One region of the Vagococcus coleopterorum genome, then DNA from elsewhere that is predicted to be linked to it. Evidence: a T-box and tRNA genes for the amino acid it is inferred to sense, from the RefSeq annotation. Region 1 holds a T-box; the other holds one or more tRNA genes.
The links. A T-box is a leader RNA that pairs with one kind of tRNA and senses whether it is charged. The one in region 1 lies ahead of tyrS (tyrosine--tRNA ligase), so its partner is inferred to be a tRNA-Tyr.
Positions count from the first base shown of each region.

Region 2: it has a tRNA-Tyr gene. The T-box ahead of tyrS (tyrosine--tRNA ligase) is inferred to sense a tRNA for this amino acid. The anticodon was not compared.

Region 1 is NZ_CP049886.1:1,116,485-1,123,513, reverse strand. It holds gene G7081_RS05555 (CynX/NimT family MFS transporter) at 1-1,142, opposite strand, end outside; gene aac(6') (aminoglycoside 6'-N-acetyltransferase) at 1,239-1,673, opposite strand; T-box leader at 1,784-1,984, shown strand; gene tyrS (tyrosine--tRNA ligase) at 2,041-3,303, shown strand; gene xerC (tyrosine recombinase XerC) at 3,335-4,234, opposite strand; gene trmFO (methylenetetrahydrofolate--tRNA-(uracil(54)-C(5))-methyltransferase (FADH(2)-oxidizing) TrmFO) at 4,322-5,620, opposite strand; gene topA (type I DNA topoisomerase) at 5,679-7,029, opposite strand, start outside.
Region 2 is NZ_CP049886.1:1,293,744-1,300,772, reverse strand. It holds rRNA gene G7081_RS06530 (23S ribosomal RNA) at 1-1,084, shown strand, start outside; rRNA gene rrf (5S ribosomal RNA) at 1,178-1,293, shown strand; tRNA gene G7081_RS06520 (tRNA-Asn) at 1,305-1,378, shown strand; tRNA gene G7081_RS06515 (tRNA-Ser) at 1,411-1,497, shown strand; tRNA gene G7081_RS06510 (tRNA-Glu) at 1,520-1,591, shown strand; tRNA gene G7081_RS06505 (tRNA-Asp) at 1,631-1,704, shown strand; tRNA gene G7081_RS06500 (tRNA-Phe) at 1,716-1,791, shown strand; tRNA gene G7081_RS06495 (tRNA-Tyr) at 1,795-1,875, shown strand; tRNA gene G7081_RS06490 (tRNA-Trp) at 1,894-1,964, shown strand; tRNA gene G7081_RS06485 (tRNA-His) at 1,977-2,049, shown strand; tRNA gene G7081_RS06480 (tRNA-His) at 2,079-2,151, shown strand; tRNA gene G7081_RS06475 (tRNA-Gln) at 2,163-2,234, shown strand; tRNA gene G7081_RS06470 (tRNA-Cys) at 2,246-2,316, shown strand; tRNA gene G7081_RS06465 (tRNA-Leu) at 2,329-2,412, shown strand; gene G7081_RS06460 (CsbD family protein) at 2,539-2,766, shown strand; gene G7081_RS06455 (cold-shock protein) at 3,019-3,219, shown strand; gene G7081_RS06450 (HdeD family acid-resistance protein) at 3,302-3,844, opposite strand; gene racE (glutamate racemase) at 4,003-4,812, shown strand; gene rph (ribonuclease PH) at 4,824-6,173, shown strand; gene G7081_RS06435 (metallophosphoesterase) at 6,177-6,695, shown strand; gene cbpB (cyclic-di-AMP-binding protein CbpB) at 6,794-7,029, shown strand, end outside.

The sequences.
Region 1 (7,029 bases):
ATGACTAAAAGCGCCACTGTTACAAAGAATAAGAAAATTAACGAGCTCATCCACGTATTTGTCATATCATGTAAGAAACCAAAGACAAATGGACCACAAGCTGCTAGTAAATAACCAATTGCTTGTGCCATACCAGAAATGCGTCCTGCATCATGCGAACTTGTTGTCCGAACACTGAAGAACATCATTGCTAAACTGAATGAGAAGCCTCCGCCCGCTCCAATAGCGGCAACAGACAAGCCAATAATCCAAACATTACTTGAGAACATAATTCCAAATAATCCTAGGAATAATAAGGCACTCCCAATCACTACTAAACTACGTTGATCACGACGACGTCCCGCAATAATTGCCACGATAAAGTTTAACGGCACAATAAACAATTGCATTAACGCTAATAACCAGCCTGATGTTTCTCCGCTAATAGCTTTTTCAGAAAAAATTTCTGGCATCCAAGCCAACAAGCTGTAGAAATACAATGACTGTAACCCCATAAACCAACTTACTTGCCAAGCCAAACGAGATTTTAATAAATTCACATCACTTGAACGTGTTTCCTCAACTTTGGCTAAAGTTTGATTTTTTAATTGCGGGAACCAGAATAATAATGCTATTACTGTAAAGATCACCCAAACTCTTAAAGAACCTTGCCACGTTAAACCAAAAGATTCAACTAAAGGTAAACTTAAACCTGAGGCAATGGCACCTGCAACATTCATAGCAACCGAGTAGATCCCTGTCATCAAACCAAGATTATCAGGAAAATCACGTTTGATTAAACTAGGAACCAAGACATTTCCGTGAGCAATTCCAATACCAATCATTACTGTTCCAAAAAATAAACTAAAGATACCTGGTAATGAACGAACAATAATACCGGCACCTAGGACAATTAAAAAGAAAAATAAGGTTCTTTCAATTCCAAAACGAGCCGCACTTCTAGGGGCTAAAATCGACGCTCCTGCAAAAGCTAACAGTGGTGTTGTGGCGATCATCCCTGCCACACTACTGGATAACTGATACGTATCACTGATATGACTAATCAATGGCCCAACCGCCGTGATTGGCGCTCTTAAATTGGTTGCTATAAAAATAATTCCTAAGACTAATAGAAATTGTTGTTTTGAAATCTTTTCTGACATTCCTTGACACCTCAATCTTTTAATATAAACACAGACTTGAGGATAACGCTATTTTCACAAAGAGTCAACCAAACAATCTGAGATAAAATAGTTATACTAAATAGATTTTGTGAAACAAATCAATCGATTCGCTTCGACAAAGCCTAATTTTAAATGCATAGCTAAACTTTCTGTATTATCTAACTCACAATCACTGGCAAACTCCTTACATCCTTTAACAACTGACCACTCTTCACATTTCTTACATAGTTCTCGAGCTACACCTTTTAGCCGATATGGTTCTTTGACAAAGATCCCCTCTAAATAACCTACTGGATTACTCTCAGTCCCCTCCACATAGTCATGGCGTAACTGACATTGTGCAAAAGCAACTAATTCATCATCAATCTCTTCCCCATATATAATTGCTTCCTTATTCGTAAGTAATTCGCTAAACTCTTCTCTTAATTCATTTTGATCGTTATCAGGCCACAATAACAAAGCTAAAGTCACAACTTCGTCGACTCGTTCTTGATTGATTTTAATAATCATCTCTATCTACCTCCTAGGTCCTTAATTTATTATCGCGTATAACAAACGATTTCTGCAACTAATAGCCTTCTTGACAGTCTATCTAATCTAGTCTAGACTAAGGGTAATTCAATATTATCTTGATTGAGTGCAGTAGTTTTCTTGTCCCTATCTCAGAGAGTCGACGGTTGCTGAAAGTCGATATATACAAGCTAAACGAATTACGCTTCTATTAATAATCAAGGGTTTCATCAACCATACTGATGTGAAGAGGTATAATCAGTGATTATACAATTTGGGTGGTACCACGGAATAAACATTTCGTCCCTACAGGCTTTCTTAGCTTGTAGGGACTTTTTTATTACCAAAAATAAAGGAGAGAAAAATAATGACAATTATCGATGAACTACTATGGCGCGATGCCATCAACCAACAAACAGATGCTGAAGGTTTACAAGAGTTAGTAAAAGAGAAAAAAATTAGCTTGTACTGTGGTGTTGACCCGACTGGCGACAGCATGCATATTGGACACTTGATTCCCTTCATGATGCTGAAACGATTCCAACTAGAAGGTCATCACCCATACATCGTTATCGGTGGTGCTACTGGAACAATTGGCGATCCCAGTGGTCGTACCTCAGAACGCCAACTACAAACAATGGAACAAGTGCAACATAACGTTGATGCCCTATCTGCACAAATGGAAAAGTTATTTGATGTTAAAAACGATAATGGTTTAACAATGGTCAACAACTACGATTGGACTCATAACTTAAGTTTATTAGACTTCTTACGTGATTACGGTAAAAACTTCAATATCAATACAATGTTAGCAAAAGACATTGTATCTAGTCGTTTAGATACTGGGATTTCATTTACTGAATTCACTTACCAAATCTTACAATCAATGGATTTCTTACATTTATACCAAAACCACGATGTCCAATTACAAATTGGTGGTGCTGATCAATGGGGAAACATTACTGCTGGTTTAGATTTAATTCGTAAAAAAGAAGGTGCTGAAGCTAAAGCCTTTGGGTTAACTATTCCCCTAATGCTAAAAGCAGACGGAACTAAATTTGGTAAAACAGCTGGTGGTGCTGTTTGGTTAAACCCTGAAAAAACATCACCATTCGAGTTCTACCAATTCTGGTTAAACCAAGATGACCGTGATGTGGTTAAATACTTAAAATTCTTTACCTTCTTAACACAAGATGAGATTGCTGAACTAGCTGAAAAAGTTGAAACAGAACCTCATAAACGTGAAGCTCAAAAAACTTTAGCAGCGGAAATGACACGTTTCGTACACAGTCAAGAAGCTTTGGATGATGCTTTGTTAATCACCCAAGCCCTATTCTCTGGTGAAGTGAAACAATTAACAGCTGATCAGATTGCCGAAGGATTTAAAAACATGCCATCAGCTGAAATCAACTTAACTGATATGAACTTAGTTGATTTCTTGATTGAAGTTGGCATTGAGCCTTCTAAGCGTCAGGCACGTGAAGACATTACCAATGGCGCTATCACAGTTAGCGGAGATAAAATTCAAGACCTAGACTACATTGTCACTGAAGACAATTCATTTGATGGTCGCTTTATCTTAATTAGAAAAGGTAAAAAGAAATACACTTTAATCCACTTAACAAAATAATAAAAAGACCACCCTCTCAGGTGGTCTTTTTTTATGCTCTGGGATGAAAATTACGATAGCTATGTTGCAGTTTCTCTTTGGTCACATGAGCATAAATTTGGGTTGATGATAAGCTGGCATGACCTAATAGCTCTTGAACTGTTCTCATATCTGCTCCGTTATTTAAGAGATGTGTCGCAAAGGTGTGGCGTAACATATGGGGATGAATATCACTAGTTAAGCTACTCTTTTTAATTAATTCTTTTAAGACATAAGTAATACCAGCTGGTGTAATTTGATCCCCACGATGATTCACAAAGACATAATCATGTTGTTTTTTATTCTTAGTTAATAGTTCTTGACGACACTCTTTTAGATATTGCTGAAGCGCTGCTTCGCTATAAGAACCGAAAGGAACGTAACGTTCCTTATTCCCTTTACCATGTATCAATAAGACGTTTAAACCAAAGTCTACATCTTTTAGCGTTAAGTTAGCACACTCACTAACACGAATACCTGTCCCGTATAAGATTTCAAGTAGCGCTTGATCTCTTAACGCTAATGGTGAGTCGCTTTCTGCTGCTTCGAATAAAGCGTCCATCTCTTTTTCATAAAAGAACCGTGGTAAACGCAACTGATGTTTACGCATTTGCACATAACTAAAAGGATTTTCTTCAATTACTTCTTGCCTTAACAAAAACTGATAGAAGGAACGCAGACTAGAAATTTTACGCCCAGTTGTATTACGACTATATTGTTTATCGTGTAAGTAAGCAAGATACACACGAATGTCCTGATAACTCACTTTTAAATAGTCGCTATCGCCTGACTCTTCTAAGAATTCAAAAAAGTCACGAATGTCATCGCCGTATGCTTTTTCTGTTTTATCTGAATACTGTCTTTCTACCACGATGTAGTCCATAAATTCCTGTAACCAATCTTTTTCAGCCATCTTGTTCCCTCCTCTCAACTTTCTCTAGTATAGCAAAGATTTCCTTAGAAAAACAAAAAGACTACCTCAGTCGGCAGTCTTTTTTTATTATTTTGTTAATTTAGCAGTTGCTTCTAACGCACGATCAGCAATTGCTGTGTAACGTTCTTTTTTGTCTTTAATACGTTCTGGTAATTCTGGGAAAATACCAAAGTTGGCATTCATTGGTTGGAAATGTTTTCCTTCCGTATGAGTGATGTAATAAGCCATACTTCCCACTGCTGTTTCACGAGGGAATGTCATTAACTCTTCACCTTTTGCCATACGAGCCGCATTCATCCCTGCTACCATTCCACTTGCTGCACTTTCAACATATCCTTCAACACCTGTCATTTGACCAGCAAAGAATAAATCTGAACGCTTGCGTGATTGGTAAGTTGGTTCTAACAACTCTGGAGAATTCATAAACGTATTACGGTGCATCACACCATAACGAACGATTTCAGCATTTTCTAAGCCTGGAATCATTTGGATGATACGTTTTTGTTCGCCCCATTTTAAATGAGTTTGGAAACCAACAATATTGAATAATGATGCAGCTGCATTATCTTGACGTAATTGAATAACCGCATATGGTCGTTTATCTGTTTTCGGATCTTCTAAGCCAACAGGTTTTAAGGGACCGAATAACATTGTTTTTTCCCCACGGTTAGCCATTACTTCAATCGGCATACAACCTTCAAAGTATTTCTCTTTTTCAAACTCTTTTAGAGGTGCTACTTCAGCGTTGATTAGCTCTTCACGGAAGGCATTGAACTCTTCTTTATTCATTGGACAGTTTAAGTAAGCAGCTTCACCTTTATCATAACGAGATTTCAAGTAAACTTTATCCATATCAATCGTTGCACGATCAATAATTGGTGCCGCAGCATCATAGAAGTATAGCCCTTCTGATTCAGTAAACTCTTTAATTTCCGCTGCTAAGGCTTCAGACGTTAACGGTCCTGTAGCAATCACTGTAATCCCTTCTGGAATTGATGTAACCTCTTCATCCATAACAGTAACATTAGGATGGTTACGCAATTTATCTGTGACCATTTCTGAGAATGTATCTCTATCAACAGCTAAAGCGCCACCTGCTGGTACAGCAGTTGTATCAGCTGCATCCATAATCAATGAATTAAACTGACGCATTTCCTCTTTTAATAGTCCCACAGCATTAGTTACGCTATTTCCACGTAATGAATTTGAACACACTAACTCCGCAAAGTTTTCTGTGTGGTGAGCTGGTGATTTTTTGATTTTACGCATTTCGAATAAATTAACTTTTACTCCTGCTTCAGCAGCTTGCCAAGCAGCTTCACTTCCGGCAAGACCGGCTCCAATTACGTTTACTGTTTTTGTCATACTGATACCCCTTTATGATAAAAGCTAAAGGCCTGAGGAGTCTCAGGCGTTTGCTTGTTTATTTTTGAATTGCTTCTTTGTAATCACAATCACTACATTGAACTTGTTTGCCGCCTTTGGCTTTTTTCTCAATTAAGTAATGTTGACACTTCGGACAGTCACGTCCTACTGGTTTATCCCATGATGTGAATTCACATTCAGGATAACGAGCACAACCGTAGAATAAACGGTTCTTTTTAGATTTACGCTCAATCACTTCGCCTTCTTTACATGTTGGACATTTCACACCGATTTCTTTAACGATGGCTTTTGTCACACGACAATCAGGGAAATTACTACAGGCATAAAACTTACCGAAACGACCCAATTTGATGACCATTGGATGACCACATTCTTCACAGTCAAAACCAGCTGGTTCATCTTTAATTTGAATTTTTTCAATTTCAGTTTCAGCTTTTTCAAGTTCTTTAGAGAATGGTTTGTAGAAACGATCGACAACATCTACCCAATTTTCTTGAGCTTCAGCAATTTTATCTAAATCTTTTTCCATCTCGGCCGTAAAGTTAATATCTACGATACCTGGGAAAAATTCAACAATCATTTTATTAACGATTTCACCTAATTCAGATGGTTCAAAACGTTTACTTACTAACTTAACATAGTAACGACGTTGAATGGTTTCAAGTGTTGGTGCATAAGTTGACGGACGACCAACCCCATTTTCTTCTAAGGTTTTAATTAATGTTGCTTCGCTATAACGTGCTGGCGGTTGTGTGAAGTGCTGTTTATTTTCTAAATCAGCAGCTACAACAGTTTCACCTTCAGCTAAATCAGGTAAGATATTTTCCTTCTCTTCTGTTCCTTCATCATTACCTTCCACATAAACTTTCATAAATCCGTGGAACTTAATTTTAGAACCATTAGCAACAAACGTGACATTATTTTGAGTTAAGGTTACTTTCATGGTATCTAAAACTGCTGGCGTCATTTGACTAGCTACGACACGTGACCAAATTAAACTGTATAACTTAAATTGGTCCTTGTTTAAATACTCTTTAACCGATTCAGGTGTTCTCATAATGCTTGATGGACGGATTGCTTCATGGGCGTCCTGAGCACCTTTTTCTTTAGCGCCAGTAGGTTTGAATCCTAAGGCATACTCTTTACCATATTTATCGGTAATGTAGCTGACAGCTTCATTTTTAACCGTATCAGACAAACGTGTAGAATCAGTACGCATATACGTAATCAAACCAACTGTCCCTTGTTTTCCTAAATGAATTCCTTCATAAAGTTGTTGCGCCACCATCATTGTTTTACGTGTTCTGAAGTTCAATTTACGCGCAGCCTCTTGTTGTAAGCTACTCGTTGTAAATGGTTTAGCTGGATTTCTTTTACGTTCTTTTTTC
Region 2 (7,029 bases), 180 kb from region 1:
CGTATAGGGGCTGACGCCTGCCCGGTGCTGGAAGGTTAAGAGGATGGGTTAGCTTCGGCGAAGCTCAGAATTGAAGCCCCAGTAAACGGCGGCCGTAACTATAACGGTCCTAAGGTAGCGAAATTCCTTGTCGGGTAAGTTCCGACCCGCACGAAAGGCGTAACGATTTGGGCACTGTCTCAACGAGAGACTCGGTGAAATTTTAGTACCTGTGAAGATGCAGGTTACCCGCGACAGGACGGAAAGACCCCATGGAGCTTTACTGTAGTTTGATATTGAATGTCTGTGACACATGTACAGGATAGGTAGGAGCCTTAGATGCCAGCACGCTAGTGTTGGTTGAGGCGTTGGTGGGATACTACCCTTGTGTTATGGCCATTCTAACCCGCACCACTAATCGTGGTGGGAGACAGTGTCAGATGGGCAGTTTGACTGGGGCGGTCGCCTCCTAAAGAGTAACGGAGGCGCTCAAAGGTTCGCTCAGAATGGTTGGAAATCATTCGTAGAGTGCAAAGGCATAAGCGAGCTTGACTGCGAGACCTACAAGTCGAGCAGGGTCGAAAGACGGACTTAGTGATCCGGTGGTTCCGCATGGAAGGGCCATCGCTCAACGGATAAAAGCTACCCTGGGGATAACAGGCTTATCTCCCCCAAGAGTCCACATCGACGGGGAGGTTTGGCACCTCGATGTCGGCTCGTCGCATCCTGGGGCTGTAGTCGGTCCCAAGGGTTGGGCTGTTCGCCCATTAAAGCGGCACGCGAGCTGGGTTCAGAACGTCGTGAGACAGTTCGGTCCCTATCCGTCGCGGGCGTAGGAAATTTGAGAGGAGCTGTCCTTAGTACGAGAGGACCGGGATGGACACACCGCTGGTGTACCAGTTGTTCTGCCAAGGGCATTGCTGGGTAGCTACGTGTGGACGGGATAAACGCTGAAAGCATCTAAGCGTGAAGCCCCCCTCAAGATGAGATTTCCCATTTCTTCGGAAAGTAAGACCCCTGAGAGACGATCAGGTAGATAGGCTAGAAGTGGAAGTACAGTGATGTATGGAGCGGACTAGTACTAATCGGTCGAGGACTTAACCAAGAATAAAACGTAGGATTCAAGGAATGTTTTGATTAAACTTTACTATCCAGTTTTGAGTGAGCAATTACTCAAAAGAAAATAATACATCACAAGTGTGGTGGCGATAGCAAGAAGGATACACCTGTTCCCATGCCGAACACAGTAGTTAAGCTTCTTAGCGCCGATGGTAGTTGGGGGTTTCCCCCTGTGAGAGTAGGACGTTGCCACGCTTTAGTATTATTCCGGCATAGCTCAGTTGGTAGTAGCGCATGACTGTTAATCATGATGTCGTAGGTTCGAGTCCTACTGCCGGAGTCATCTTTAATATAAGAGAAGTAAGAGAATCTGGAGAGTTGTCCGAGAGGCCGAAGGAGCACGCTTGGAAAGCGTGTAGGCGGGAAACTGTCTCAAGGGTTCGAATCCCTTACTCTCCGTAATAAAGAATGAATTTAATAAGGCCCGTTGGTCAAGCGGTTAAGACACCGCCCTTTCACGGCGGTATCACGGGTTCGATTCCCGTACGGGTCATTTAATGTATGTTATAATACATTAATACTTATATATAATGGTTTGGTAGTTCAGCTGGTTAGAATGCCTGCCTGTCACGCAGGAGGTCGCGGGTTCGAGTCCCGTCCAGACCGTTTTTATATTAGGCTTGATAGCTCAGTTGGTAGAGCACTTGATTGAAGCTCAAGGTGTCGGCAGTTCGATTCTGTCTCAAGCCACCATTTGGAGGAATAGCGAAGTGGCTAAACGCGACGGACTGTAAATCCGTTCCTTAGGGTTCAGTGGTTCGAATCCACTTTCCTCCATTTTTTATGTTTTATGCTAGGGGTATAGTTTAGTGGTAGAACTACGGTCTCCAACACCGTCAGCGTGGGTTCGAGTCCTACTACCCCTGTTAATATTTATGGCGGATGTGGTGAAGTGGTTAACACATCGGATTGTGGTTCCGACATGCGTGGGTTCGATTCCCATCATCCGCCTATTTTAATATTATGTCATTTTTATTATGGCGGATGTGGTGAAGTGGTTAACACATCGGATTGTGGTTCCGACACGCGTGGGTTCGATTCCCATCATCCGCCTATTTTATTTATGGGCTATCGCCAAGCGGTAAGGCAACAGACTTTGACTCTGTCATTCGTTGGTTCGAATCCAGCTAGCCCAGTTTTATATTACGGCGGTATAGCCAAGTGGTAAGGCAGAGGTCTGCAACACCTTTATCATCGGTTCAAATCCGGTTACCGCCTTATTTATAATTTGCCGGTGTGGCGGAATTGGCAGACGCGCTGGACTCAAAATCCTGTGATCTCACGATCGTGCCGGTTCGACCCCGGCCACCGGTACTATATGAAAACACTAAATCCTTTGATTTAGTGTTTTTTATTTTTGATAAGTCACTTTATTAGACATAATTTAGTTTATTGGATACAGTAAGGGTGTAGTAAAAATAAATTATTGGAGGTTTTTTCATGACAGACAAAGGCGCAATGGATGAAGTAAAAGGTAAAGCAAAAGAAGTTGCAGGAACTGTTACAGGTGATGGCAAGAAAAAAGCTGAAGGTATTTTAGATCAAGCTATTGGTAAAGCGAAGAAAGTAGCTTCTGATGTTAAGGAATCTGCAGAACACGTAGTTGATGATGTTAAAGAGTCGACAGAACATGTTATTGACGAAGTAAAAGAAAAGTTTGATAAATAGTTTAACATATTATTATTAATGAAAACGTTGTCCTTTGGACAACGTTTTTTTTTCTGAAATTTAGAAAAGAAAATGATTTGAGGTTTTTAAGGTTTTACTGTTTACTTATTAAGAATTGTGAGCTATACTAAGTATTGTAATAAGTTAGATACACATACAGGTAATTAAACATTTATTGTTTTGAGACACCTCTTTTGTAGCATCGATATTTATTGCAATAATAAGCGCTATGCGCACTAGGAGGAAACAACAATGGCTCAAGGAACAGTAAAATGGTTTAACGCAGACAAAGGTTTCGGTTTCATCACTCAAGAAGACGGTTCAGACGTGTTCGCACACTTCTCAGCTATCCAAGGTGAAGGATTCAAAACTTTAGAAGAAGGTCAAGCAGTAACTTTCGACGTTGAAGAAGGTCAACGCGGATTACAAGCGACTAACATCGAAAAAGCTTAATTTGAATTTAAACTTTCAACAACTAAACTTCGGTTTAGTTGTTTTTTTGTGCAAAAAAAAGAAGCCGAAGCTTCTTTTTAGTTTATAGTAAGTATTGATCTTTAGTGTAGTGGTTTAATAATTCTGCTGCACCCATCACAACTAATACTGTTCCGAAGACACGTAGCATTGTTGTATCAGTTCCAAATGGATTGAAAATTAATGTAATACCAGCGATTAATACCATAACGCTATAAATAATGATTGTTAAACGATATTTAGGATTTACCTCTTTAATTGAAGCACCTAAGCTTAATTGGATTAAAGCATTTAGAATTAATAAGACACCTAAAATAATTGGAATGGATTTAGTAATTAAGTCCATGAAAACAATGTTGATGATTGCTAAAAGAATTAGCATCGCACCAATGATAAATTCAATACCGAATAGGTTGCCTGTTTCTTGTTTACGTTTAAAGGCAGTTACTAAGTTCATGATTCCGAAGAATCCTAGGTAAGCACTAATTAAGTAAAATAAAACTTTCTTAACTGCTAGTGGTGCGAATAAAATAACAATTCCTAAAACGATGTAAATGATACTGCGTGTTAATGAATAATTGCGTAGTTGATCTAAAATATTTTTCAAAATAACCCTCCTAAAATTGTGTAGACTTTATTTTATAATAAAATAACTTCAGATGCCAACTATAAGCTATTCTGTAGTTGGTTTTGTTTATTTATGTACTGGTTTTAGGGTATAATAGATGGGTGAGAGAAATCAGATGATAATTGAGGTGAAATGAAATGAGTAATAATAATCCAATCGGCTTTATTGATTCAGGAGTGGGTGGCTTGACAGTTGTAAAGGAAGCGTTAAAACAATTGCCACATGAACAAGTTTTATACCTTGGTGATACAGCACGCTGTCCTTATGGTCCAAGACCAGTTGAACAGATTAAAGCCTATACATGGGAAATGACTCGTTTCCTTTTAAATAAAAATATAAAAATGTTGGTGATTGCTTGTAACACAGCAACTGCTGTTGTTTTAGATGAAATTCGAAATGAATTAGATATTCCTGTAGTCGGTGTGATTGGACCAGGAAGTCATGCGGCATTGAAATGTACTGAAAAAAATATTATTGGTGTGATTGGGACAGAAACAACGGTCAATCAAAAAGCATACAGTCAAATGATTCAGCATAAGTCAGTTGAAACTGAAGTCATTGAGTTAGCCTGTCCAAAATTTGTTCCTTTAGTAGAAAGTCAACAAGCCAATTCATCAATTGCTAAAAAGGTTGTAGCTGAAACTTTGCGACCTTTGTTGAAAACGGGTATGGATACGTTAGTCTTAGGATGTACGCATTATCCATTACTAAAGAAACCGATTCAAAATATTGTTGGTTCGGCTGTAACCTTAATTGACTCAGGTGCTGAGACAATTAGCGAGGTTAGTTTCGTATTAGATTATTTTGACATTACTGCTGATAAGGAAAGAAATCATCCAAGTCATGAATTTTATACAACTGGATCAGAAGAATTATTTAAATCAATTAGTGAAGAATGGTTAACAACAGATCAGATACCAGTCACTCATGTAGTGATTGATAATTAGGAGGAAATAGCATGAGACATGATGGACGTGACTATAATAAATTACGTGAGGTAACAATTGAGACAGATGTTTTGAAGCATGCAGAAGGATCAGTTTTAGTTTCATTTGGGGATACAAAAGTGTTATGTGCAGCGACCTTTGAGGATCGTGTTCCCCCTTTTTTAAGAGGTCAAGGAACGGGTTGGGTAACGGCTGAGTATAGTATGCTTCCTCGTTCAACGCATTCACGGATGATTCGTGAAAGTGCTAAAGGAAAATTAAAAGGACGTACCATGGAAATTCAACGTTTAATTGGCCGTAGTTTACGAGCAGTTGTTGATTTAGAAAAACTAGGTGAACGTTCTTTAATCGTCGATTGTGATGTGATTCAAGCGGATGGTGGTACACGTACAGCTAGTATTACGGGAGCTTTCGTGGCGATGAAATTAGCTGTTCAGAAGTTAATTGTTGAAGGGCAATTAGAAGAAGATCCCTTGAAAGAATTTGTTGCAGCTGTTAGTGTCGGTGTCTTGCCAACGAAAGAAGTTGTATTGGATTTGGATTATGTGGAAGATTCAGCAGCAGCAGTTGATATGAATTTAGTAATGACTGAATCTGGTGAATTTGTGGAAATTCAAGGAACCGGCGAAGAAGCAACGTTTACGCGTCAAGAACTAGCTGCAATGCTAGAGGTTGGAGAAGAGGGACTAGTTCAATTGATTGAAAAGCAAAAATTAGCGTGTTCAGGCTCTTCAGTAAAAGCGATGCCTGTTGAAGGTAGCCAAAAAACGATAGTGATTGCAACTGGGAATCAAGGTAAAGCTAAGGAGTTTGAAGCGTTATTTGGAGCGAAAGGCTATCAAGTCAAAACGTTATTGGACTATCCAGAAATTCCAGAAGTCGAAGAAACAGGGACGACGTTTGCAGCTAATGCTACTTTGAAAGCCGAAGCGATTGCTAAGACGTTGAATTGTTTAGTTGTCGCGGATGATTCGGGTCTAATGGTAGATGCCTTAAGTGGACAGCCTGGTGTTTATTCTGCCCGTTATGCTGGAGAACAAAAAAGTGATGCCGCTAATAATGCGAAATTATTACATGAGTTAACAGGTATTGAAGGGGCTAAACGTAGCGCAAAATTTCACTGCACATTAGCAGTGGCCGCTCCAGGTAAAGAAACTTTATTAGTCAGTGGTGAAGTTCCTGGTGAAATTTTAACTATCCCACGTGGAGAAAATGGTTTTGGCTATGATCCATTATTCTATGTACCGGAATTTGATAAATCAATGGCGGAGTTGCCTGCTGAAACGAAAAATAAGATTAGTCATCGGTCGGTGGCGTTGAAAGAATTAGATAAGGTTTGGGATAAATGGATGGAGGCGTAAATTATGCAACGCTTTTTAGTCGTTAGTGATAGTCACGGCAATCGTGATTGTCTTGTTGAACTAGCTGATCGTTATCGCGGAGAGGTAGACGGTATGTTTCATTGTGGTGACTCACAGTTGGAACCGGATGATTCATTGTGGTCAGATTTTTTAGTCGTAACTGGTAATTGTGATTTTGATCCTCGATTCAAAAAAGAGCAATTAGTCAAGCTAGGTGATGAAACTATTTTTATGACCCATGGCCATTTATTTAATGTGAATTCCTCAATTGCAAATTTGTTGTATCGTAGTCAGGAGCTAAATGCGTCTATGGCTTTTTACGGTCATACGCACGCCCTAGGAGCGGAGTTAATAAATAACGTATTAGTTGTTAATCCAGGGAGTATTTGTTTCCCAAGAGGGCGTTATCGCATTAAAACCTACGCCGTGGTGACAGTAGATGAAAAGTCTTACCAGGTTGAGTTTTATAATCAAAATCATGAATGTCAGAGAGAGTTGAGTTGTTCTTTTTCAAAAGGTTAATAATGTCTTAAGAGGTTTAAGAGTCTTTAAAAAATAGCTGTTACTTGCTGATAGCCAATAGTTATATGTTAGGGTTGGTTAGGACAGGGGGAATTAAAATGATTAGCGAAGCTGTAGAAAATATTCTATTGAAGAATGCAGATTGTTTTTTAGTTTCAGATGAGAAAGTCGCACATGTGATGGATGAGAATCCATTAACACATGCCTTATTAATGTTGACACAAGTGAAGTATACAAGAATTCCAGTTTTAAATCGTGAAGGCCATATTGTTGGCTTAATCGGCTTGTCTAATATCGTCAATCAAATGTTTGATCTAGCTGAAATTGATCCGAG